DNA from 2 places in the Pseudoduganella sp. genome. Region 1 is predicted to be linked to the other one. Evidence: predicted binding sites of a transcription regulator. Region 1 holds the regulator's gene; the other holds the start of a gene.
The links. The regulator HrcA, encoded in region 1, represses chaperone genes, less so after heat shock. The targets are predictions, from matches to a motif close to TTAGCACTCNNNNNNNNNGAGTGCTAA.
Positions count from the first base shown of each region.

Region 2: groES (co-chaperone GroES) is a predicted target of HrcA. The motif match lies at 4,147-4,173, and genes of this name have one in related genera.

Region 1 is NZ_JAYSCO010000002.1:156,704-164,590, reverse strand. It holds gene rsmA (16S rRNA (adenine(1518)-N(6)/adenine(1519)-N(6))-dimethyltransferase RsmA) at 1-624, shown strand, start outside; gene ACE3TQ_RS01745 (hypothetical protein) at 761-1,333, opposite strand; gene ACE3TQ_RS01740 (hypothetical protein) at 1,347-1,943, opposite strand; gene ACE3TQ_RS01735 (HAD family hydrolase) at 2,073-2,777, shown strand; gene hrcA (heat-inducible transcriptional repressor HrcA) at 2,782-3,798, shown strand; gene fur (ferric iron uptake transcriptional regulator) at 3,909-4,337, opposite strand; gene ACE3TQ_RS01720 (outer membrane protein assembly factor BamE) at 4,419-4,970, shown strand; gene dapB (4-hydroxy-tetrahydrodipicolinate reductase) at 4,981-5,790, shown strand; gene ACE3TQ_RS01710 (MotA/TolQ/ExbB proton channel family protein) at 5,790-6,446, shown strand; gene ACE3TQ_RS01705 (ExbD/TolR family protein) at 6,451-6,873, shown strand; gene ACE3TQ_RS01700 (barstar family protein) at 6,873-7,190, shown strand; gene map (type I methionyl aminopeptidase) at 7,291-7,887, opposite strand, start outside.
Region 2 is NZ_JAYSCO010000027.1:14,619-22,505, forward strand. It holds gene ACE3TQ_RS14220 (sensor histidine kinase) at 1-1,204, shown strand, start outside; gene pepA (flocculation-associated PEP-CTERM protein PepA) at 1,391-2,206, shown strand; gene ACE3TQ_RS14230 (N-acetyltransferase) at 2,395-3,162, shown strand; gene ACE3TQ_RS14235 (ThiF family adenylyltransferase) at 3,149-4,048, shown strand; gene groES (co-chaperone GroES) at 4,208-4,498, shown strand; gene groL (chaperonin GroEL) at 4,538-6,184, shown strand; gene ACE3TQ_RS14250 (DUF6882 domain-containing protein) at 6,252-6,992, shown strand; gene ACE3TQ_RS14255 (PEP-CTERM sorting domain-containing protein) at 7,090-7,695, shown strand; gene ACE3TQ_RS14260 (hypothetical protein) at 7,835-7,887, shown strand, end outside.

The sequences.
Region 1 (7,887 bases):
CTCAAATCGCTGCCCCATATGCACGTGGTGGAACTGGACCGCGACCTGGTGGCGCGCCTGGAGCAGCGCTACCCGCGCGCCAAGCTCACCATCCACGCCGGCGACGCCCTCAAGTTCGACTTCGGCTACATCCCGGTGCCGGCGGGCAGGAAGCTGCGCGTGGTCGGCAACCTGCCGTACAACATTTCCTCGCCCCTGCTGTTCCACCTGGCCGAATTCGCGCCGCAGGTGCAGGACCAGGTCTTCATGCTGCAAAAGGAAGTGGTGGAGCGCATGGTGGCCGAACCCGGCACCAAGGCCTACAGCCGCCTGTCGGTGATGCTGCAATGGCGCTACCGCATGGAGCTGCTGTTCATCGTGCCGCCGGAAGCGTTCGACCCGCCGCCCAAAGTCGACTCGGCCATCGTGCGCATGGTGCCGATCGAGCAGCCGCTGGCCTGCGACCCGGCGCGCCTGGAAGCGGTGGTGCAGAAAGCGTTCTCGCAGCGGCGCAAGGTGATCCGCAACTGCGTGGCCGGCATGTTCACCCCGGAACAGCTGGAAGCGGCCGGCATCAACCCGGGCGACCGCCCGGAAACCGTCCCGGTCGAAGCCTACGTCGCCCTGGCCAACCTGCCGGTCTAAGGCAAAAAAAAACCCGCTCAGGGAGCGGGTTAAATCCATTTCTTGTTAAGAAGTGGAGGAGACGGGTTTAGTATGCTGCGTCGCGGCATATTGTTCCAATTTATTTTTGGAATCCCAGTTATTCCTCCACCTTATATCACTTGCAGACGATCTTGACGTTCAGGCGGTCGTCGTCACCCATCACGCCGCTGCCATCGACCAGCGTGCAGACCTGGTCCTTCGGCTGCGTGAGGATGGCCAGGCCGTACGCTTGGCCGACCGGAATCTTGCCCATGTTGAAGACCGTGGCCAAGGGGGTGATGGTGACCTGGTTGCCGAAGCTGCCATTGATCACGGTCAGGCCGGTACCGGTCAGGCCTTCCACCGTGCCGCCCAGGGTATAGCTGTTCTGGGTGCAGTTGATGACCACGTTGATGCTGGTGGTATGGCCGGCCGAGCCCTGGCCGGTGCTGCCCGCCGGACTGCACGTCATGTGCTGCGGGTTTTCCTTCACCGTCACGTTGTACATGGTGCCGTAGGAAATGCTGTTGGGGAAGCTGAAGGTGGTGGCGCCGGACGCGACCTTGAGCGGATCGCCGCCATTGTTTTGCAGCACCAGGCCTTCATTGGCCAGGCCGTAAATGGTGCCGCTGATCGTGAAGCTGGCCTTGCCACCACAGCCGGCCACGGCAAGCGCCAGCAGGGCGGCGCCAAAAAGTTTTGCTTTCATCGGGAATCCTAATTTATTGGCAGGTAACGATCACAGTGTCGACGTCTAAGTTCAGCGGAATGGTGCCAGTGCCGTTGGTGACGCTGCAGCTCTGGCCGGCCGGCTGCGACAGCACGGTCACGCCATACGGGGCGCCGTTGCCAATCTTGGTGGGGAAGGTCCAGTTCACGTCGGCGCCCGGATTGGTCTTGTTGGCCAGGACGCCCACCGTCAGCGCGCCATTGGCCAGCACCAGGCCGTCACCTTTCAGGTTGATCGCTTTGCCGCCCAGCACTTGTGGCACGGCGGTGCAGGTGACCACGGTTTGCTGGTAAGAGTAGTAGTTGATCTTGCCGGTATTGTTGGCAATCTTGCAATCCACGCCGTCCGGCGCCTTCTTGATCGAGACGTTGAAGGGCGCATCCGGCGGCAGCAGGGTCTTGAAGCTGGCGATGCCGGTGCCGGTCACGACCAGCTCGTCGCCGCCATTGTTCAGCAGCACCAGGCCGGTGCGGTCCAGGCCCAGTACCTGGACATCCAGGCGCATGCTGCCGTTGCCGCTGCCGCCACAGGCGGCCAGGCCGGCGGCGCACAGCAGGGCTGCGGCGGCAGGCAGATACTTACTCTTCATTCCACGTTCTCCAGTCGGTTTCGCGCGTCGGCGCCGTTCAAATCGGCGCCTATTTTAGTGCATTTGCCCCGTCTTTAGCCGATCCGGCCCGCATTTCCCTTGTAACAGGGTGCAACCGGGCTTGGTACAATGGCCGCCATGAAGCCCAAAGCCATCCTGTTTGACCTGGACGATACCCTGTGGCCGATCGCGCCCGTCATTGCCGAGGCGGAAGTGACCCTGCACGCCTGGCTCGCCGCGCATGCGCCCAAAGTGGCGGCGGCCTGGTCGATCGAGGCCCTGCGCGCGCACCGCGCCGAACTGGCGGCGGCCCAGCCCGAACTGCTGATCGACCTGGGCAAGCTGCGCCGCGCCAGCCTGCAGGCGGCCTTCGCCGCGGCGGGCGAGGCGGCCGGCCACGTCGACGGCGCCATGGCGCACTTTTTCGCCGCGCGCAATGCCGTCACGCCGTACGACGACGTGCTGCCGGGCCTGCTCAAGCTGCGCCAGCATGTGCAGCTGGGCACCATCAGCAATGGCAATGCCGACCTTGAAGTTATCGGCCTGGCCCACCATTTTGAGGTATCGCTGGCGGCCGCCCATTTCGGCGCCGCCAAGCCGGACCCCGGCATTTTCCGCGCCGCCTGCCAGGCGCTGGGCGTGGCGCCGCACGACGCGGTCTACGTCGGCGACGACCTGGCGCTGGATGTGGCGGGGGCGCAGGGCGCCGGCCTGCGCGCGGTGTGGATGAACCGGCACGGCGCGGCCCTGCCGCCGGGCGCGCCGCAGCCGGACGCGATTTGCGCCACGCTCGACGAACTGCTTGCGTGGCTGGAACAACAGTTGGCAGAATAGACGTATGCATCTCGATACCCGTGCCCAAACCCTGCTCAAAGCCCTGGTCGAGCGCTATATCGCCGACGGCCAGCCGGTCGGCTCGCGCGCGCTGTCCAAGCTGTCCGGCCTGGAGCTGTCGCCGGCCACCATCCGCAACGTGATGGCGGACCTGGAGGAGCAGGGCTATGTCGCCAGCCCGCACACCTCGGCCGGCCGCATCCCGACCCCGCGCGGCTACCGCATCTTCGTCGACACCCTGCTCACGGTGCAGCATATCGACGAAAGCGCGGTGCAGGCCGGCCTGCGCGCCGCCTCGCCGCAGCCGCAGAAGCTGATCGCCAACGCGGCCCAGATGCTGTCCTCGCTGACCCAGTTCGCCGGCGTGGTGCTGGCGCCGCGCCACGAGTCGGTGTTCCAGCAAATCGAATTCCTGCGCCTGGGCGAAAAGCGCGTGCTGCTGGTGATCGTCGCGCCCTCGGGCGATGTGCAGAACCGCATCCTGCTGACCGACGTCGATTACACGCCGGCCCAGCTGCAGCAGTCGGCCAATTTCATCAACCAGCACTACTCCGGCCTGTCGTTCGACGACGTGCGCGGCCGCCTGCAAGGCGAGCTGCGCCAGCTGCGCGACGACATGGGGCGCCTGATGCAGGCGGCGGTGGAGGCCGGCAGCGAGGCGATGGCCGAATCGGCCGAAGACATGGTGATTGCCGGCGAGCGCAACCTGCTGTCGGTGAGCGACCTGTCCTCGAACATGTCCTCGCTGCGCGCCATGTTCGACCTGTTCGAGCAGAAAACCGGCTTGATGCAGCTGCTCGACGTCTCCTCCAAGGCCTCCGGCGTGCAGATTTTCATCGGCGGCGAATCGCAGCTGGTGCCGATGGATGAAATGAGCGTGGTGACCGCGCCCTACGAGGCAAACGGCAAGATCGTCGGCACCCTGGGCGTGATCGGCCCGACCCGCATGGCATACGAGCGCGTAATCCCGATCGTGGACATTACCTCGCGCCTGCTGTCGAATGCCCTGAGCAACCAGTAACAAAAAAATGGAAAAAAATGGGGACGTACCCCATTTAATTGGCAACTTTTTCCCTGCGGGGAAAAGTTGCCAATTAAATGGGGTACGTCCCCATTTTTTTTCCCCATTTTTTAATGCTTATGCGGGCACTGGTCTTTGATGCAGCTGCCGTAAATCGCCAGCGCGTGCTCGGCGATCTTGAAGCCGCGCTCGGCGGCGATGCGCTGCTGGCGCTTTTCAATCTCTTCGTCGACGAATTCTTCCACGCGGCCGCAGTCGAGGCACACCAGGTGGTCGTGGTGCGACCCTTCGTTCAGCTCGAAAATCGCCTTGCCGCTCTCGAAATGGTTGCGGTTGAGCAGGCCGGCCTGCTCGAACTGGGTCAGCACGCGGTACACGGTGGCCAGGCCGACATCCATATTCTCCGCCAGCAGCAGCTTGTACACGTCTTCCGCCGTCAAATGGCGCACGGGGCTGCTCTGGAAAATATCGAGGATCTTCAGGCGTGGCAGGGTCGCCTTGAGGCCGGAAGCCTTCAGGTCGGTAGGGCTGTTACTCATGTTTGCTAACGTCAGTTGCGGGAAGTGCTTTATGATATAGCGTTTTAGGCACTTCTGCTCACGGAATTGAGGTTTCATACCATGCGTCTCACCCCGCTGTCTTTGTTGCAACGTAGCACGCCGCTGCTGGCGGCGGCCTTGCTGGCCGCCTGCGCCAGCGCGCCGGCCCCGGTGGCCCCGGTCGAGGCGGCCAAGGGCGCCCAGACCACCACCATCACCCAGGTGCAGAAATTCCTGTGGTTCTTCTCGCCCTACCGCCCCGACATCCAGCAGGGCAACTTCGTGTCGCAGGAAATGCTGGCCCAGCTCAAAACCGGCATGGGCAAGGACCAGGTGAAATTCCTGCTCGGCACCCCGCTGATGGCCGACCCCTTCCACGCCCAGCGCTGGGACTACCCGTTCCGCCTGGCCAAGGGCAACGGCGAGCTGACCACCAGCACGGTGGTGGTGTATTTCGATAAGGACGACAAGGTCGAGCGCTTCGAAGGCGGCAACCTGCCGACCGAGCAGGAATACATCGCGCGCATCGCCGGCCCGATCAAGGCATTCAAGAAGGCCGAGGCGGCCAAGGACAACGCGGCGCCGGGCAAGGCGCCGCTGCCGGGTGGCCAGGAATCGGGCCAGAAGCAATAAAGGATAGAGCATGACGCAATTGAATATCGCCATCGCCGGCGCCAGCGGCCGCATGGGCCATATGCTGATCGAGGCGGTGCAGGCGGCGCCCGACGCGCGCCTGGCCGGCGCCCTGGACCGCGCCGGCTCGCCGGCCCTGGGCCAGGATGCGGCCGCCTTCACCGGCCAGCCGGCCGGCGTGGCCGTGACGGCCGACCTGGCCACCGGCCTGGCCGGCGCCGACGTGCTGATCGACTTCACCCGCCCGGAAGGCACGCTGGAGCACCTGGCTTACTGCGCCGAGCATGGCGTGAAGCTGGTGATCGGCACCACCGGGTTCGACGAGGCCGGCAAGGCAGCCATCGCCAAGGCGGCCGAGAAGACCGCCATCGTGTTCGCGCCGAACATGAGCGTGGGCGTGAACGTGACCCTGAAGCTGCTGGAGTTCGCGGCCAAGCAGTTCGACATCGGCTACGACATCGAGATCATCGAGGCGCACCACCGCCACAAGGTCGATGCGCCGTCCGGCACCGCGCTGAAAATGGGCGAGGTGATCGCCGACGCGCTGGGGCGCGACCTGAAGAAGGTCGGCGTGTTCGCGCGCGAAGGCGTGACCGGCCCGCGCGAGCCGTCGCAGATCGGCTTTGCCACCGTGCGCGGCGGCGACATCATCGGCGACCATACCGTGATGTTCGCCACCGAGGGCGAGCGCATCGAGATCAGCCACAAGTCGTCTTCGCGCCAGCACTACGCCAACGGCTCGCTGCGCGCGGCGCAGTTCCTGGCCGATAAGAAGACCGGCCTGTACGACATGTACGACGTGCTGGGCCTGAACGGCTGATGGAGCACTTCACCTTCGCCAGCTACTGGGAACGCGGCGACGCGATCAGCCACGGCGTGGCTTACCTGCTGCTGGCGATGTCGCTGGCGTCCTGGTTCTTCATCCTGTGGAAGGGCTGGGCCGCCTGGCGCATCCGGCGCGCGGCGCCGGCGGTGCAGGCGTTCTGGGATGCGCCGAGCGTGGCCGATGGCGTGGCCCTGATGGCGGCGCGCGACCAGGAAGGGATTTTCGCGGCCGTGGCGCACGCGGCGGCCGGCCAGCTGGCGCGCGCCAAGACCGGCAGCATCGCCGCCGAGATGGGGCGTAGCGAGCAGGCCACGCGCGTACTGCGCGACGCCATTCATGCCTCGACCACGCGGCTGGAAACCGGCCTGACGCTGCTGGCGTCGATCGCCTCCACCGCGCCCTTTGTCGGGCTGCTGGGCACCGTGTGGGGCATTTACCATGCGCTGGCGGCGGTGTCGTCGTCCGGCACGGTGCAGATCGACAAGGTGGCCGGCCCGGTGGGCGAGGCGCTGATCATGACCGGCGTCGGCCTGGTGGTGGCGATTCCGGCGGTGCTGGCGTATAACGGTTTTAACCGCGTCAACCGCATCACGCTGTCCGAGCTCGATGCGTTCGCGCACGACCTGCACGCTTACCTGAGCAAGGGGTGAGGCCATGGCCTTCGGCGCCTTCAACCACCACCGGCAGCGCGAATCCATGGCGGACATCAATGTCACGCCGATGGTGGATGTGATGCTGGTGCTGCTGGTGATCTTTATCATCAGCGCGCCGATGTTTACCAATGCGGTGCAGCTGGAACTGCCGAAGGCGCAGGCCAAGGCCGTGCCGCAGGAAGGCGAGGCGGTGTCGATTGCGATCGATGCGGCCGGGACGATTTACTGGAATAACGAAGCCTTGCCGCCGGGAGGGCTGGAACAGCGCCTGGCGCAGGCGGCGGGACTGTCGCCGCAGCCGGAGCTGCAGCTGCGGGCGCACAAGGATACCCGCTATGAAGTGGTGGCACAGGTGATGGCGGCGGCGCAGTCGCACGGCCTGACCCGCCTGGGGTTTGTCACCGATCCGAAGGAAAAGAAATAATGGCTACTGCCACCCTGAACGGCGCCGTGATCGGCGATGAGGCTGCATTCCATGCGGCGTGCCAGGCGGAACTCGGGTTCCCGTCCGGCTATAGCGCGACCATCGATGCCTGGGTCGATTGCCTGTCCTACCTGCGCGATGATGACAATATGACGCGCTTCAAGCTGAAGCCGAATGAGGTGCTGGAGATTGTCATCACCGATGCGAAGAAGATGCCGGCTGACTTGCTGGAGGAGGTTTCCTTCTGCGTCGGCGGGATCAATGAGCGCTATGAGGACTACGGCGAGAAGCCGGCGTTGAAGCTGACGTTGCGCTAAACCCGGTAAGGCGGGGTCTGACCCAAGGGTCAGACCCCTGGTGTGCCGAAGCCGTTGGCCGCTGCGCCGACAGGGTCTGACCCTTGGGTCAGACCCCGGCTTACCGGGGTTGCTCGCCCGGCGCCAGCGTCAGCACATCAAAGCCGGTTTCAGTCACCGCCACCATATGCTCCCACTGCGCCGACAGCGAGCGGTCGGCGGTAACGACCGTCCAGCCATCCGGCAGCGCGCGCGTCGGATGCTTGCCCGCGTTGATCATCGGCTCGATGGTGAACACCATGCCCGGCTCCAGCACCATGCCAGTCCCCGGTTTCCCATAGTGCAGCACCTGCGGATCCTCGTGGTACACCATGCCGATGCCATGCCCGCAGTAATCGCGCACCACGCTGTAGCCGGCCGCCTCGGCCAGCTTCTGGATCGCATGCCCCACATCGCCCAGGCGCGCGCCCGGTTTCACGGCGCGGATGCCGGCCCACATGGCGTCATAGGTCACCTCGCACAGCTTCTGCGCCGCCTTGGACGGGGTGCCGACGTAGTACATGCGGCTGGTGTCGCCAAACCATTCGTCCTTGATCACGGCCACGTCGATGTTGATGATGTCGCCGTCCTTCAGCACTTTCTTCGGGGTCGGGATGCCGTGGCACACCACCTCGTTGACCGAGGTGCAGACGGTGCCGGTAAAGCCGCCATAGCCGAC
Region 2 (7,887 bases), on a different contig from region 1:
CGCCATCGACGCCCACCTGAACGCCAGCTTCAGCGGCTTCGCACCGCTCGGCAGCAGCGAGAATTTCGCCATCCTGCGCGCGGTGAACGACAAGGGCGAGCTGGTGTACCAGAGCCGGAACTGGCCCGCCTCCCTGCTGGTGCCGGAAGCGACGGACGGCGCACTGCGCACCTATTACGGCGGCGGCACCCAGTGGCGCATCGGCCAGACGCGGCGCGGCGACATGCTGGTGCAGCTGGGCGTCAACACCACGCTGTCGGAAGCGCAGCTGAAAGCCACCATCGTGCGCTTCGGCGGCGCGGTGGTGCTGCTGTGCCTGCTGGTCGGCCTGGTGGCCTGGTACCTGGCCGGACGCGCCATGCGCCCGATCGAACACCTGACCGGCGTCATGGAACGCATCCGCGCCAGCGATATGCGGCAGCGCGTCTCGGCCGCCGACGAGGCGCTGGAGTTCGAACGCCTGGTGACCGTGTTCAACGACATGCTGGACCGGCTGGAGCGCAGCTTCCTGCAGGCGGTGCGTTTTTCCGGCGACGCGGCGCACGAGCTGCGCACGCCGGTCGCCATCCTGCAAGGCGAACTGGAGCGCGCATTCGAGCGCGCCGCCGACAACCCGGAACTGGAACAGGCCCTGGCCGACATGCTGGACGAGGTACGGCGCCTGGACAGCATCGTGCGCAAGCTGCTGATGCTGTCGCGCGCCGACGCCGGCCAGCTGCAGATCCCGATGCAGCCGCTCGACCTGGTGCCGATGCTGCGCGAACTGGCCGACGACCTGGACATGATGGCGCCGGAGCGCCCGCTGCAGCTGCAGCTGCCGCCGCACATGCCGGCCCGCGGCGACGCCGACCTGCTGCGCCAGGTGCTGCAGAACCTGGTCAGCAATGCCGTCAAGTACGGCGTGCCGGACGGCTGGATCGCAATCCAGGCGCGGCGCGCGCCCAATGGCTGGCAGATCGACGTGGCCAACCAGTCGGCCGGCATCGCCTTCGAACACCGCGAGCGCCTGTTCGACCGCTTCTACCGCGCCGACGAGGCGCACAACCGGCGCGTGGCCGGCGTCGGCCTGGGCCTGGCGCTGGCACGCGAAATCGCACGCGCCCATGGCGGCGAACTGCGCCTTGCGGAATGCTTGCCAACCCAGGTCAGCTTCAGCCTCGTGTTGCCTGCAGAAATTATCGATAAACAATCTGCAAGTATTTGATTTCATTGGGAAAACGTCGGAAATTTTTACAGCAATATAAAAGTTACTCAAATATCAATTTGTAAGTAAATAATAAGTGCTTGTATTTATTCGGGGCCCTGATTTTTGGCATGGCGCTTGCTTAGTCAGGACTGGCAAACGTTGGCACAGCCAAGAACTCAACCAGAACCTGAATGGAGAACGAGCATGAAGAAACAACTTTGCGGATTGCTGGCAGGCGCCCTGGCCCTGCTAGGCGCAACCCAGGCATCCGCGGCCCCGATCTTTACGGTGGACCCGACCACCATCGCCGGCACGGGCGCGATCTTTAACGCGGACGCCATCAACGGCTTTTCCTCCACCCGTATCCGCCACGACGTGGGCGACCCGGCCAATGTGTACAAGGCCAACGGCTATGCCTTCTTCAACGGCTTCGCGCTGGACAGCGCACCGGTGCCGGGCGGCACCTCGCGCGTGAACGTCGATTACGGCCTGTACGCCGTGTTCAGCCAGCAGTTCACCTGTACCGGTCCGCTGGGCCCGGGCGTGAATTGCACGGTGTCGAACTTCAGCTTCGAAATGTGGGCTGACCCGGGCAACGACAACAGCTACGGCCAGTCGACCGTGGCGCTGGATCCGGTGGTCGGCCTGAACGGCGTGCAGTACAAGCTGGCCAGCTCCAACGTCCTGAACGCCGGCATCGGCGGTCTGGATGCGCTGGGCGGCGCGTTCCAGAACCTGAACTTCGGCTGGACCCTGTACGACGATCCCGTCAACCCGGACGGCTACGACTTCTTCACCGATCCACGTCCGTTCTACAACGCCGCCTTCACCGCGTTCAACAACACGTCGCAAGGCATTATTTGCGATACCGTCGGTTGCGTCGACGCCGAGGTGGTGGCGATCAACTCCGAGACCGGTATCCTGGACTTCAACGGCAACGCCATTCCGGAGCCAGGCAGCATCGCCCTGCTCGGCCTGGGCCTGATGTTGCTGGGCACGCAGCGCCTGCGCCGCCGCTAAGCAGGCCTTTCCGATAGGTCCCCGCCAGCGGCGGGGACCTGTCTATTGGTGCAGCGAAATTCGCTTGCCCACATGAGCCCGCCGTGCCACTATCGTTTTTTAGCGCTGCGCGTTTGACGCACTTCCTGGCTTTCAACATGCTATGTTTGGAAAGGGCCAACGCCTGGCGCTCGTTGGAGGAGTTCGCCATGCAAAGCAGCCAAGACGCCCCATCCACCATCGCGCCGGAGACGGCCGAAGACGCCGCCACGCCGCACACGGTGAGCGAAGGCGATCCCCTGCTCGCGCAATTGCCCGACCAGGTCACGCAGGAGCTGAACTTCGGAATCAGAATGGTCGACACGCCCGACGGGCGCAACCAGGCCAGCATGCTGATCCACCGCATGTACAGCTGGCGCGGCTTCAGCGGCAACCACGCGCTGAAACCGGTGGCCAACCGCGTCACGCTGATGGCCAGCCAGAAAGGCGAAGCGGTTGGCACCCTGAGCGTGGGCCTCGATTGCCCGGAAGGCCTGCTGGCCGACGAACTGTTCAAGCCGGAACTGGACGCGGTGCGCGCGCAAGGCGGCCGCATCTGCGAAATCATCAAGTTCGCCTTCGACATGGCCGGCACCAGCAAGCAGTACCAGGCCGCCCTGTTCCACCTGGCCGTGATCACCGCGCGCGACCTGCACAAATGCACCCATATGTTCATTGAAGTGCAGCCGCGCCACCGCGCCTTCTTCGACAACGCGCTCGGCTTCAAGCAGCTGGGCGAGGCCAAGATGAACCCGCGCGTCAGCGTGCAAGGCATCCTGATGTGCGTGGAGCTGGCGTATATGACCGAGCAGATCCAGCGCTACGGCGGCAAGGGCAATCTGCCCGGCGTGCGCTCGTTCTACCCGCATTTCTTCTCGCCGCGTGAGGAAATTGGAATCGTCAACAGAATGCTCAACCTCCCCAATGGCAAGTCGTGACCAGGCTCCGCCGCAGTTCCAGTACGAGGAAGCGTTCTCGCGCAACCTCGGCTGGGTGACGCCGGACGAACAGCAAGCCCTGCGCGGCAAGCGCATCGCCATCGCCGGCATGGGCGGCGTGGGCGGCGTGCATTTGCTGACCTTGGCGCGCCTGGGGGTCGGCGCCTTCCACGTCGCCGATTTCGATTGCTACGACATTCCCAACCTGAACCGCCAGGCGGCCGCCTTCATGTCCACCATGGGCCTGCCCAAGGTGTCGGTGGCGGCGCGCATGGCGCGCGACATCAATCCCGAAGTCGACATCCGCGAGTTTGGCGACGGCGTCAACGCCGGCAACGTGGCCGACTTCCTGCAAGGCGTCGATGTGTATGTGGACGGCCTGGACTTCTATGCCTTCGAAGCGCGCCAGCTGGTATATGGCCACTGCGCCGCGCGCGGCATTCCGGCCACCATGGCGGCGCCGCTTGGCATGGGCGCCTCCTGCCTGAATTTCCTGCCCGGGAAAATGAGTTTCGAGGACTACTTCCAGTGGGGCGACCTGCCGGAAGTGGAAAAAGCGCTGCGCTTCCTGGTCGGCCTGGCGCCGGCCGGCCTGCACCGCAGCTACCTGGTATGGCCGCAAGGCGTGGACCTGGCGCAGCGCCGCGGCCCCTCGACCAGCATGGGCTGCCAGCTGTGCGCCGGCATCGCCGCCAGCCAGGCCCTGAAAATCCTGCTGCGGCGCGGCGCCGTGCTGGCTGCGCCGTGGGGTTTCCAGTACGATGCCTACCGCGACAAGATGGTCACCACCTGGCGCCCGGGCGGCAACCGCCACCCGCTGCAGCGCCTGGCGCTGGCGTTCGCCCGCCGCCATTTCGTCGGCAACACACCCGACGCCCGTCCCTGAGCCGGACTTGCTTAACCGCCACGATTGCATCGTGCGCAAGATTTGAGCATTCGCAAAAGAAATTCCCTTGAAAAGCCAAAGTGTCGTCCCTATAATTATTGGCACTCGTTAGCCGAGAGTGCTAACAACTGTCAATAAACCGAGTAAAAGGAGTTTTGTATGAACCTTCGCCCTTTGCATGACCGCGTCATCGTCAAACGCCTGGACCAGGAAACCAAGACCGCGTCCGGCCTGATCATCCCTGATGCAGCTGCTGAGAAACCAGACCAGGGTGAAGTGCTGGCAGTTGGCAACGGCAAAGTTGCTGACAACGGCACCGTGCGCGCTCTGGAAGTGAAAGTGGGCGACCGCGTTCTGTTCGGCAAATACGCCGGCCAAGCCGTCAAAGTCGACGGCCAGGAACTGCTGGTAATGCGCGAAGAAGACATCATGGCCGTGGTTCAGAAGTGATCACCGCCTCACCGATACAGAATTCAGGAGAAAACAAACATGGCAGCTAAAGAAGTCATTTTCGGCGATTCCGCCCGTTCCAAGATGGTCGAAGGCGTCAACATCCTCGCCAACGCCGTTAAAGTCACCCTGGGCCCGAAAGGCCGCAACGTTGTGCTGGAGCGCTCCTTCGGCGCCCCAACCGTCACCAAGGACGGTGTGTCGGTCGCCAAAGAGATCGAACTGAAAGACAAGCTGATGAACATGGGCGCGCAGATGGTCAAGGAAGTTGCTTCCAAGACCTCCGACAACGCCGGTGACGGTACCACCACCGCTACCGTGCTGGCCCAGGCGATCGTGCGCGAAGGCATGAAATACGTTGCCGCCGGCATGAACCCAATGGACCTGAAGCGCGGCATCGACAAGGCAGTGGCTGCCACCGTCGAACAGCTGAAGTCCATCTCCAAGCCATGCACCACCTCCAAGGAAATCGCCCAGGTTGGCGCGATCTCCGCCAACTCCGACGCCTCGATCGGCGAGCGCATCGCTGAAGCGATGGAAAAAGTGGGCAAGGAAGGCGTGATCACCGTGGAAGACGGCAAGTCCCTGCACGACGAGCTGGACATCGTGGAAGGCATGCAGTTCGACCGCGGCTACCTGTCCCCATACTTCATCAACAACCAGGAAAAGCAAGTTGCCGTCCTGGAGAACCCATTCGTCCTGCTGTGCGACAAGAAGATCTCCAACATCCGCGACCTGCTGCCAGTACTGGAGCAAGTAGCAAAAGCCGGCCGTCCACTGCTGATCATCGCTGAAGACATCGAAGGCGAAGCCCTGGCGACCCTGGTGGTCAACAACATCCGCGGCATCCTGAAGACCTGCGCAGTGAAGGCTCCTGGCTTCGGCGACCGTCGCAAGGCCATGCTGGAAGACATCGCCATCCTGACCGGCGGCCAGGTGGTAGCGGAAGAAGTCGGCCTGACCCTGGAAAAAGCCACCCTGGCGGAACTGGGCCAAGCCAAGCGCATCGAAGTGGGCAAAGAGAACACCATCGTCATCGACGGCGCCGGCGAAGCTTCCGCCATCGAAGGCCGCGTGGCACAGATCCGCACCCAGATCGAAGCCGCGACCTCCGACTACGACCGTGAGAAGCTGCAAGAGCGCGTGGCCAAGCTGGCCGGCGGTGTTGCCGTGATCAAGGTTGGCGCAGCCACCGAAGTCGAAATGAAAGAGAAGAAGGCACGCGTTGAAGACGCACTGCACGCCACCCGCGCAGCTGTGGAAGAAGGCATTGTGCCAGGCGGCGGCGTTGCCCTGCTGCGCGCCCGCGCTGTCCTGAACGTGAAAGGCGACAACGCCGACCAGGACGCCGGCATCAAGATCGTGCTGCGCGCAATGGAAGAGCCACTGCGCATGATCGTCACCAACGCCGGCGAAGAAGCCTCGGTGGTGGTGAACGCTGTTCTGGCCGGCACCGGCAACTACGGCTACAACGCCTCCAACGGCACCTACGGCGACATGGTTGAAATGGGCGTGCTGGACCCAGCCAAGGTCACCCGTTCCGCACTGCAGAACGCAGCGTCCATCGCTGGCCTGATGCTGACCACCGACTGCATGGTTGCTGAAGTCGTAGAAGACAAGCCAGCCGGCGGCATGGGCGGCATGGGTGGCATGGGCGGCATGGGCGGCATGGACGGCATGATGTAATCCATCCCCTCGCCTTACGGCCAAAAAGCCCACCACCCGGTGGGCTTTTTTTATGTACCATGCACGCATGACAACCGACACCATCACCTGCCCCACGCACGGCGAAAGCCAGTTCGCCTATATCTGCAAGCACCTGCTCGCCAACCCCGTCCAGCAGTGGTACTGCGGCTATCCGGAAGAAGATGCGCAGTGGCGCGACGCCTGGTGCGCCGAATGCGAGCTGGCCTTCGAACGCGAAGGCGAATGGAACGAAAACAACGAGGGCGAAGCGGACATCAAGCTGATTTGCTGCCACTGCTACGAGCACCACATTGGCCAGAGCGTGAAGCGCCTGGAGGGCGCGGCACTGGACGAGTGGACCAGCTTCGTCGACGGCCATTGCGCCACCCTGTCGGAAAAGCAGGCCGCCATGACGGCGCAACTGCGGCTGGACGACTATCCGCGCTGGGACTACTACCAGGACCGCGCACAGCTGGTGTTTTCCGGCGGCCAGTTGCCGGAGCTGGTGGCCGACATCGAATTCGTCGGCACCCTCTCCACCGCCAGCAATACCTGGATGTGGTCGTGGGCCAATTTCAGCCTGCTCGAAGCAGTCCGTTCACGCATCGCAGCGGTGCGCGAGGCTGGCGGGGAGCGCGACTTCCCCCATCTCACCGTTCCCATCTGGGAAGCCGACATGCACGACGGCTGGCACATGACCGCCATCGCCGTCGAGCAGCTGGGCGCCATTGGCGCCTACCGCGTCCCGTCCGGCGATGGCTACATCTTCATGGCCATTCTGTCCGCCCGGCACCGCCCCGGAAGCTGATCCCTCCCGCATTTTTTTCATTGCTGGCGATTTTTTTGGCAATTGCCGTGCTACAATCGCACTGACTTTTAAACAACTAATATTACTTTTTAATAACATGAAGAAGATTATTGCAGCGATGCTGCTGCTGGCCGCTGGGGCCGCACATGCCGGCGTCATCGAGTTGGTCAAGAATGGCAGCTTTGAAAAAAATGGCGTCGCCGCGAACAGCTGGAACATCAAATATGCCCTGGACGGCTGGACCGTCGGCGCCAACGGCGCCGAAGTGCGCAACAACGTCGCCGGCGCCGCGCAGAACGGCAGCAACTACCTGGAACTGGACACCACCGGCAACAGCTGGATCAGCCAGTCCTTCGACACCAGCAAGGGCGCCGAGTACAAGCTGTCCTTCTACTACGCCGCGCGCGAGCAGACTGGCGCCGCGACCAACGGTATCGACGTCTTCTGGAACGGCCAGCTGGTCAAGCAACTGGCGCAGAACAACTACAGCAATGCGACCAACTGGATCAAGTATGACTTGTCCCTGTTCGGCGTGGGCAGCCTGTCCAAGCTGGAGTTCAAGGCCGCGGGCACCAGCGACAGCCTGGGCGGTTCGCTGGACAACGTTTCGCTGACCACCAACGTGCCCGAGCCAGGCACCCTGGCCTCGCTGCTGCTGGGCCTTGGCATGCTCGGCTTCACCCTGCGCCGCCGCCAGCAGTAAGCACCAGGCGCGCCGCGCCGCCGGACTCAACAATCGGGGTCAGGTCTGACAATCGGACAAAATGTCCGATTGTCAGACCTGACCCCGAATTTGTTTCTGATAGTATGGGCGCACTTTCAACAGCAAGGCGGCACCCAGCATGTCCTCCAACCGTAAATCCGCAATCGCCGGCACCCTGGCCGGCCTCCTGCT